2 regions of the Glutamicibacter sp. MCAF14 genome follow, and region 2 is predicted to be linked to the other one. Evidence: riboswitches for the same ligand, from Rfam matches in the RefSeq annotation. Region 2 holds a riboswitch; the other holds the start of a gene.
The links. Region 2 has a riboswitch for S-adenosylmethionine ahead of AB4Y71_RS13120 (O-acetylhomoserine aminocarboxypropyltransferase/cysteine synthase family protein). Riboswitches for the same ligand answer to the same signal wherever they lie in the genome.

Region 1 (4,794 bases), on a different contig from region 2:
CCACCGGTCGTATAGGCCTCCAGCACCAGCTCGAAGGTCAACGCGCTGATTAGCACGCCTGCGCCGAAAGCCATGATGGCGCTGACCCAGATCTTGGGAATCTTCAGCCACCACGCCGCCGCCGAGCCCAGCAACAGGGCCGAGCCGGCCACCGTTCCCCACAGCAAAGCCTGCATAGAATCGAACATGGCACCCACTATAGCCAGCAATCAGCTGGCTATAGTGGGTGCCATGCAAGTCCTGACTGGGATTAACCCTCGTTGGACATGTTGTTGAAGCGCGAGTAGTGGCCCTGGAAGGCCACCGTAATGGTCTTAGTCGGACCTGCACGGTGCTTAGCGATAATTACGTCTGCTTCGCCCGGACGGTTTTCCTTGTCGTAGACGTCGTCGCGGTGCAGCAAGATCACCATGTCGGCGTCCTGCTCGATCGAGCCCGATTCACGAAGGTCCGAGATCATCGGCTTCTTATCAGTACGCTGTTCCGAGCCACGGTTCAGCTGCGAAAGTGCAATCAGCGGAACGTCGAGTTCCTTGGCCAGCAGCTTGAGGTTACGCGAGAATTCGGAAACTTCCTGCTGGCGTGATTCCACGCGCTTGCCCGAGCTCATCAGCTGCAAGTAGTCCAAGACAATCATGCGCAACTCATTGCGCTGCTTCAGGCGACGGCACTTGGCGCGGATTTCCATCATGGACATATTCGGAGAATCATCGATGAACAACGGGGCTTCGTTCAATCGACCCATCGTGGTGGCAATTTTGGTCCACTGGGCATCCTCGACAGAACCCTTGCGCAGATCTTGGAGCTGGATAGATGCTTCGGCGGAGAGCAAGCGCATCGCAATTTCATTGCGGCCCATTTCCAAGGAGAAGAAGACGGTAGCCATATTGTGCCTGATGGCAGCCGAACGGGCGAAGTCCAAGGCGAAGGTCGACTTGCCCACTGCAGGACGTGCGGCGATGATGATCATCTGGCCGCCCTTGAGTCCCTGGGTCAGTTCATCGAATTCGTAGAATCCGGTAGGTACGCCGGTAATGCCGTCACCAGCATTCGCCGCATTCTCAATTTCATCGACCGTATCTTCGATGATGTCCGAGAGGCGCACGTAGTCTTCACTGTTGCGGTTTTCGGCAACCTTGTAAACCTCTGCCTGGGCTTCGTTGACGATGGCGTCAACTTCACCATCTGGCGAATAACCCATCTGGACAATGCGGGTACCTGCGTCGACCAATCGGCGCAGCACAGCACGTTCACGCACGATTTCTGCGTAGTACCCTGCGTTGGCTGCAGTTGGAACCTGCTGGATGAGGTTATGCAGGTATGCTGCACCGCCAATGCGTGAAATCTCTCCGCGCTTGGTCAGCAAGTCGGCAACTGTCACCGCATCAGCTGGTTCGCCGCGACCATAGAGGTCAACAATCGCCTCATAGATGGATTCGTGGGCCGGGCGATAGAAGTCGGTGCCACGGATGGCTTCGACCACATCAGCAATGGCGTCCTTGGAGAGCATCATGCCGCCGAGGACCGACATTTCGGCCTCAACATCCTGTGGCGGCTTACGCCCTGCGTCGGATTCTCGTCCTTCATAAACCGGCTCAGCACTCATTGCAGACACTTCCATCCCTATTGACCCGCTGAGAAAAATTCTCCCTGCCTCATGGCAACGCTCCATCATGTCAGTCGACACGGACATTTGGATATTAAGCGCCTGTGGATATTTCTCTCCCAAAGCCAACAGTAGGGGTGTTATTAACAGGCGTAAACCTCATTATCCACAGAATATGTGGATAACCACGCTGTACCTGTGGACGTCCCTGTTCACTGTCTGGGGAGAACTCTGTGGATTACCCCACTTTGCACCCATCAAAATAGATTTGACTAGGCTTTTTCGGTTTACACACCTGTGGACAGAAAGTATATTCATTGAAGGTCACGGCATCACGCCCAGAGTTATCAACACCCAAAATCACCCAGTTTCCGGGGTTTTTCGCTCCTTGTGCACATTTCCCCACCCCCAGTCCACAGTTCTGTGGATATCCTTGTGGATACTCGAAGTTTCACAAAACCCTTAGTCATCCCGGATTAAATTCATCCGAATACGTCAAAACCGTGAATAGTCCACAATCGGCGGCCCTCGTATCCCAGGGTCCGGTGGATAACTTATTGTGCGTAACGATGAGGCGAACAGGCGCGCGCTTAAAACAAACAGCGCCGACTGGATCAACTAAATGAACCAGCCGGCGCTGAAAGCTAAGAGAGTTTTATACCAGTTCAGGAACTGGCAGCGAGTGGAACTGCGAATCATGGAAGATCTGTGGCAGGTGCCCTGAGGTGCGGTGCCCATGAACTTCCAAAAGAACTACCCAGTGATCGCCTGCTTCGACTTCGTTGTAGATTGAGGTCTCCAGCCAAAGCGTGGAATCGTCAACAAAGAGCGCACCCTGATCTGTGCCGGTGGTTTCGATACCGCGGAATCGATCGCCATTCTTCGAAGCAATCTGCGCGCAAACACCTTCATTGCGTTCACTGAGCACCGAGACACCAATGCGACCAGCGTCGCGCAGCTTGGGCCAGGTGTTCGAGGATTTCTGCACCGCGAACATTACCAATGCAGGTTCAAGGGAAACGCCAACGGTAAACGATGAAGCGACAATGCCGGTCTTCTCGCCGTCCAATTCAGCACAAAGGGCGGCTACGCCCGAGGGATGCTGAGCGAACACCTTGCGTAGGGTCAACGGGTCAAGTTCAAGATTCAATGACATGGCTCGATTCCTTCGGTCTTGCCCACCGCGCAGTAGCTCGTAAGCTAAGGCTTCTTGTTACCCGAAGCCGCTTGAGCTGATATCCCGCGCCGTGTGCGGTACTTGTTCCAGCACATTTTGTGTGGAACCGAATCCTCACCTGGAGCACCCCACTACCGTTGAGAGGGTTGCCGATCAGCAAGCCAGGGCTTATAGCTGATGCTCTTGATTCTGATTAAAACGATATGGCCCATGACGAAGAAGCGTCAAACATTTCACTTCGCAAATCGCAATATTTAAAGAAATGTTCGATTCAACCCATCACTAGCGCGCATTTGGCAGTCTTTTATTCGTTGAATGACGTTGTCGCTAGAACCTTCCGGCCGACGAGCGCAGCAAGGCCCCGCGACCGCCGAATCGGCATGAGATCAGCATTCTTCCGGAAACTAGAGCCCTGCCGCGAATTCCCTACCGCCCACCGTAATGAAACTTGGTTTCTCCGCATGACGCCGAGGTTCATGCCATTATTGGTCACAGAGTGCGTTGAGTCACACTCCTGCTTAATGTTGACCGTACCCGCGATGACGATTGAGGAATAGCCACACCATGGTAGAGATTCAGGCCAACCATTCAGAATTGACCCCACTGCGCTTCCTGGAACGCACCGCCGAGGTCTACCCGAATAAAAGCGCCGTCATCCATGGAACCCGCAGCTATTCCTATAACGAGTTCGAAGCACGAGTGCACCGCTTTGCCCAAGCGCTCAAAGCACGCATTGAGCCCGGTGACCGCGTCGCCGTCCTGGCGCCGAACACTCCAGAGATGCTCATGGCGCACTACGCCGTGCCGCTGGCCGGTGGCGTGCTCATTGCCCTGAACACCCGGCTTTCGGCCCACGAACTGCAGTACATCGTTGATCATTCTGAGGCGAAGCTGATGCTCGCCGATACCGAACTGCTGGAAAACGCCAAGACCCTGCGCCGGGAGAACCCGACGCTGGATGCCCTCATCGAGATCACCGATGACCAATATGACGGAGCACGCCCAAACGTCCAGGTCGATGCCACCCTGGATGAGCTGCTGGCCGAAGCCTCCGATGAAAAGCTTCCCTACGCGATCGCTGACGAACGGGCCCCGATCACCCTGAACTACACCTCGGGCACCACCGGCAAGCCCAAGGGCGTGCTCTACTCGCACCGCGGCAGCTACCTGAACTCCTTGGGCGAAGCGCACCACCAGGGCTTCACCGCACAAACCCGCTACTTGTGGACTCTGCCGATGTTCCACTGCAATGGCTGGTGCACCCCGTGGGCGGTCACGGCGGCCGGTGGCACCCACCTGAGCCTGCGCGGGTTGCGAGAAGATGCTGTTTGGGATGCCATCGAGAATCTGGGGACCACCCACCTGTGCGGCGCCCCGACCGTCTGCTCCATCATCGCCGACTCCACCCGCGCCCACCAGCTCGATTCCCCGCTGCGCATCACCACCGCAGGCGCTCCCCCGTCACCGGCAATCATCTCCAAGCTGCAAAAGCTGGGCATCGAGGTCGTCCACGTCTATGGGCTCACCGAGGTCTACGGCCCGTACACGGTCTGCGAGTACCAGGATGAATGGGATGAGCTCGATGGCCCGGGCCGGGCCGCGAAACTGGCACGCCAAGGCGTTGGCATGATCACCGCCGAGTCCGCGCGCATTGTTGATGAGAACATGAACGATGTTCCGGCCGATGGGCAGAGCATGGGTGAAATCGTGCTGCGCGGCAATAATGTCATGATCGGCTACTACCGCGACGAAGCCGCCACCGCCCAAGCTTTCCATGGCGGCTGGTTCCACACCGGAGATCTGGGCGTCATGCACCCGGATGGCTACATCCAGGTGCGCGACCGTGCCAAGGACATCATCATTTCCGGCGGCGAGAACATCTCCACCATCGAGGTGGAGCAGGCGCTGGCCTCGCACCCGGACGTGCTGGATCTGGCAGTAATCGGCATTGCCGACGAGAAGTGGGGCGAACGTCCGGTGGCTTATGTCATCCGCGCCAGCGGATCCACCC
Region 2 (4,794 bases):
TAATGACCACCAGTCCGGAGCCGGCGTTGGCCTTGACCATGCGCTCTGCGAGGATTTCGGTGGTGGTTCCGGCATCGATGATGACCGAGGCGTCTGAAACAGGAAGCAAGCCCAGGGCACGTTGCGCGATCCGGGCCTTGGCGTCGGAGTGGATGGTCGTGCGTACCACGTAGCTTTCCTCGCGGGTGCTGGCTTCGGACGTGGCCACCGCCCCGCCATGGACGCGACGCAGGCAGTTCTCGGATTCGAGCTGTGCCAGGTCGCGGCGGACGGTTTCCCGGGTGATATCGAAGCGCTGGGACAGCTGCGCAACGGAGACCTTGCCATCTTTTTCGAGCTGTTCAAGGATCAGCCGGTGTCGTTCTTCGGCGAACATTCATGCCTCCACGATTTGTCATGACCTGCAACACATGAATCTGTGTTTCCATGACTTTATGCCCGAATGCGTGGCATCGTCAAGCGAAAATGTGGTGAATATTTGGCAATTTCTGTGTTTGTTTGGGTTTGTTGGATATTAAGCCAAGTGGACGCGGGTGCGCCTGCTCCTTAATCGCGAAAATAAAATCCTGCTAGTTGCAGTCTTCTGCGCACAACAAAAGGCAGCCATGCCACCGTGAAGGTGGCACAGCTGCCTTGTGGGATTATCCAAGACCGCTTAGGCGAGCACCTGGCGCTTGGAAGAAATCACGCCGGTGTTGAACCCAGCCAGGCGCAGGCCGCCGTGGAAGCGGGCGTGCTCGATCTTCACGCAGCGGTCCATCACCACATTCATGCCGGCAGCCTCGGCCCGGTGGGCAACTTCCTCATGCCATGAACCCAGCTGCAGCCACAGGGTCTTCGCGCCTACGGCCAGGGCCTCATCCAGCACGGTGGGCAGGTCGTCGTGCTTGCGGAAGACCTCGACCAGATCCGGGGTTTCCGGAAGGTCGGCCAGCGACTTGTAAACCGGCTGGCCCAGGATCTCATCCAGGACCGGGTTGATGAAGTACACCTTGTACTTGGACGAGGACAGCAGGTAGGTCGCCACGAAATAGCTCGCGCGCGATGGCTTGTTCGAGGCGCCGACAATCGCGATGGTCTTGGTTTGGCGCAGGATCTCCAGACGCTGTGCGGCTCCCGGAGCTTCCCACGTGGTTTCAGCGGCGCTCATTAGTTCGCTCCCTTCGATGCTGCAGGAATGGCGCAGGCAGCGCCGTCATAGGTCGGTGCCGCAAATTCCTCGGTGGCACCAGCGACAGCTTCTTGCGAAGCGGTTAATGCCTGGTCCAGATCCCAGAGGATGTCCTCGAGGTCTTCCAAGCCCACCGAGAGGCGGATCAGATCTTCTGGCACACCGGCGGAGACCAGCTGGTCGGCGCTGAGCTGCTGGTGGGTGGTGGAGGCCGGGTGCAGCACCAAGGTGCGGGCATCGCCGATATTGGCCAGGTGGCTGGCCAGCTGCAGTGCTTCGATGAACTTGGAGCCGGCTTCGCGCCCGCCCTTCACCCCGAAGCTGAAGACCGAGCCGACGCCCATGGGCAGCAGTTCCTTGGCCTGGGCGTACTGCGGGTGGGATTCCAAACCGGCGTAGTTCACGTAGGTGACGCGCTCATCGGCTTCCAGCCAGGCGGCTACCTGCTTCGCGTTGGACAGGTGGTTGTCCATGCGCTGCGGCAAGGTTTCCAAGCCCTGCAGCAGCTGGAATGCTGACTGCGCCGGCAGCGAGGGACCGAAGTCGCGCAGCTGTTCGCTGCGCAGCTTGGTCAGGAAGCCGTATTCACCGAAGTTGTCCCACCAGGAGACGTTGCCGTAGCTGGCTACCGGTTCGGTCATCGTGGGGAACTTGCCGTTGCCCCAGTTGAACTTGCCCGATTCGATGACCACGCCGCCCAAGGTGGTGCCGTGCCCGCCGATGAACTTAGTGGCGGAGTGGATGACGATATCCGCGCCGTGCTCGATGGGACGCAGGATGTATGGGGGAGTGAGGGTCGAGTCGACGACCAGCGGGAGATTGTGGCGGTGCGCCACCTCGGCCAGGCCCTTCAGGTCGGCGATGTCGCCCGATGGGTTGGCCACGATCTCGGTATAGACCGCCTTGGTGTTCTCCTGGATGGCCGCTTCGAAATCGGCTGGGTCATTGGAGGAAACGAAGGTGGTGTCGATGCCGAAGCGGCGCAGCGAGACATCGAGCTGGGTGATGGTGCCGCCGTAGAGCTTGGAGGACGCCACGATGTGGTCTCCGGCCTGCGCCAGCGCGGCGAAGGTAACGAATTCTGCGGCCATGCCTGAACCGGTGGCTACCGCGCCGATGCCGCCTTCCAGCGATGCCATGCGCTCTTCAAAAGCGGCCACGGTGGGGTTGCCAATGCGCGAGTAGATATTGCCGTACTTCTGCAGGGCGAAGAGGTTGGCTGCGTCATCGGCGTCCTTGAACACGAACGAGGTGCTCTGGTAGATGGGCACTGCGCGGGCGCCGTGCTCGGCATCGGGGGTGCCGCCGGCATGCAATGCGCGGGTGCGGAATCCAAACTTGTGATCTGCCATGATGGCGTACGACTCCTTGTCGATTGGGTGTTCGCGCTCGCCGCACTGCGGGTCGCGATCGAGGCAGGAATCCCGGAATCAATGTCGCTTCCTGCCGTGGGACAACGGGTAAGCGGCTGCATCGTTTCTGGCGGTAGCACCGTTGCCACCGGATGTGGCAGGTTGCTGCGGCGTCAACGAACCAGATCTCTCAGCCGCTCGGGATGGTGTAATAATCTTCGCAACATGACCCTTCGTGACCCAACTATGAGTCGTAACGTTGCGTATTGAGGATATTTTCACAGATTATTCGACCCGCAGCGCCACCACTAAGCTGGAGCCATGGAGACTTCGTTGGCGCTGGTCCGGCACGGGCAGACAGATTGGAACCTTGCAGGACGCCTGCAAGGACGCACAGATATTCCGTTGAACGAGACCGGACGCGAGCAAGCCCGCGCGGCAGGGCGAGCGCTGGCCGGACAGGGCTGGAGCCTGATTCTGGGTTCTCCGCTGGAACGCGCGCAGGAAACTGCCACGTTGATGGCCGAGCAGCTCGGGGCTGCTACCGGCGATGCCGTCCCCGAACTCATTGAACGCGGTTTCGGGCCGTTGGAGGGCCGGATCATGGCCGAGGTGAGTGAAGAAGAGACGGCCGCCGCCAAGGACCAGCTTGAACCGCGCGCGGATATCCTGAGCAGGGCGATCCCAACGCTATTGGAACTGGCCAAGGCGCACGCCGGGACGAAGATCATGATTGTCAGCCACGGCGCCACTATGCGCAACATCCGTGATGCCCTGGCCGGAACCAAGGAAGCGCGGGGCGTGGAAAACGGTGAAGTGCTGGATATTGACTTGCACCGATTGCAGCAGCTGGCCGATGAACTGGATCTGGTCGCACTCTAGCGCCTGGCTTTGCCACCATCCGGGGGTGCGGGAAAAATTGTGGGCACCGGCTCACGGAACCGGCCCGCGGTACGTTTACAGGGTGAAGGCCCACGACGGGCTCCAGCTTCCAGGAGAGCCATGCAAGCACCGTTTGAACGGATAGTCCAAGAATATGGGCTCAACGTGCTGCGGGTCTGCCGCGCCCTGCTCGATGAGCACCGCGCGCAGGATGCCTGGTCCGAGACCTTCCTCGCAGCGCTGAAGGCTTATCCGAACCTGCCCGAAGATGCCAACGTTGCGGCCTGGCTGGTGCGCATCGCACGCAACAAGGCCGTCGACGAGTTGCGCAAGCACAAGCCCGAAAGCCTGGTCGAAATGGATCTGGAAGGCACCTTGGACTCCGGGCCGGGGCCCGGCGCGCAACTGGAAAATCTGCAGTTGTGGCATGAGGTCAACCAGCTGCCGCCCAAGCAACGGCAAGTGATTGCCTACCGGTACCTGGGCGGCCTGAGCTACGCGGGTATCGCCGGAATCATTTCCGGCAGCGAAGCAGCCGCGCGGCGCGCTGGCGCCGACGGGATCAAGAACTTGCGAGCCCGCCTGGGAGAATCCGAACTATGGCGGGAGCAGCCATGAACAAGAGCAAAGCGCAAGAACCAGGCACCGAGGATTCCGCGGTCCTTGCCGCATTGGGCCAGAAGCTCGCCGCGCAGGCACACGAGCAGGCGCTGGTGGATGTTGCCTACCGCATTGTCGACAGCCCGCTGGGAAGCCTGCTGCTGGCCAGTACGCAAAACGGCCTGGCGCGCGTCGCCTTCGAATCCGAGGACCATGACCGGATCCTGGAGCTGCTTTCCGAAAAGCTCGGTTCGCGCATCCTGCGCGATGCGAAGCGCCTGGATGCCGCAGCCCGGCAGCTCGATGAATACTTCTCCGGCCAGCGCCAAGGGTTCGAACTGGCCCTGGACCTGACGCTCTCCACCGATTTCCGTCGGCAGGTGCAGCTTCAGCTCGGGCAGATCGCCTATGGGCAAACTTGCAGCTACGCCCAGATGGCGCAGCAGATCGGCAAGCCCAAAGCCGTGCGTGCCGTTGGCTCAGCATGCGCCACCAACCCGATTCCCATCGTGCTGCCCTGCCACCGGGTGCTGCGCACCGATGGGTCGCTGGGCGGCTACCTCGGCGGGCTTGAGGCCAAGAGCGAGCTGTTGAAACTGGAGAACCCTCACTTCGCTGAACAGGGGGCAACCTTGTTCTAGGCACGAAGACGAATCTTAAACAATGCTGGGCTGGTGCCTTCCCTGCGGAAGGCACCAGCCCAGCATCTGTTACTGCAAGCTAGCAGCTAAGCAGCGGCTACTTGCGGCGCAGCTCGAAGCGGTCCGAGTCCATGACCTTGGCCCAAGC

Region 1: linked by a shared signal. The riboswitch ahead of AB4Y71_RS00665 (flavin reductase family protein) and the one ahead of AB4Y71_RS13120 (O-acetylhomoserine aminocarboxypropyltransferase/cysteine synthase family protein) in region 2 are both predicted to bind S-adenosylmethionine.

What each region holds. Positions count from the first base shown of each region.
Region 1 is NZ_JBFREO010000001.1:136,533-141,326, reverse strand. Features, by position in the region: gene AB4Y71_RS00675 (ZIP family metal transporter) at 1-188, opposite strand, end outside; gene dnaB (replicative DNA helicase) at 251-1,606, opposite strand; gene AB4Y71_RS00665 (flavin reductase family protein) at 2,262-2,762, opposite strand; SAM riboswitch class IV at 2,856-2,972, opposite strand; gene AB4Y71_RS00660 (long-chain-fatty-acid--CoA ligase) at 3,348-4,794, shown strand, end outside.
Region 2 is NZ_JBFREO010000005.1:233,505-238,298, reverse strand. Features, by position in the region: gene AB4Y71_RS13130 (DeoR/GlpR family DNA-binding transcription regulator) at 1-376, opposite strand, end outside; gene AB4Y71_RS13125 (CoA-binding protein) at 656-1,150, opposite strand; gene AB4Y71_RS13120 (O-acetylhomoserine aminocarboxypropyltransferase/cysteine synthase family protein) at 1,150-2,523, opposite strand; SAM riboswitch class I at 2,639-2,733, opposite strand; gene AB4Y71_RS13115 (histidine phosphatase family protein) at 2,845-3,405, shown strand; gene AB4Y71_RS13110 (RNA polymerase sigma factor) at 3,526-4,023, shown strand; gene AB4Y71_RS13105 (methylated-DNA--[protein]-cysteine S-methyltransferase) at 4,020-4,646, shown strand; gene katG (catalase/peroxidase HPI) at 4,744-4,794, opposite strand, start outside.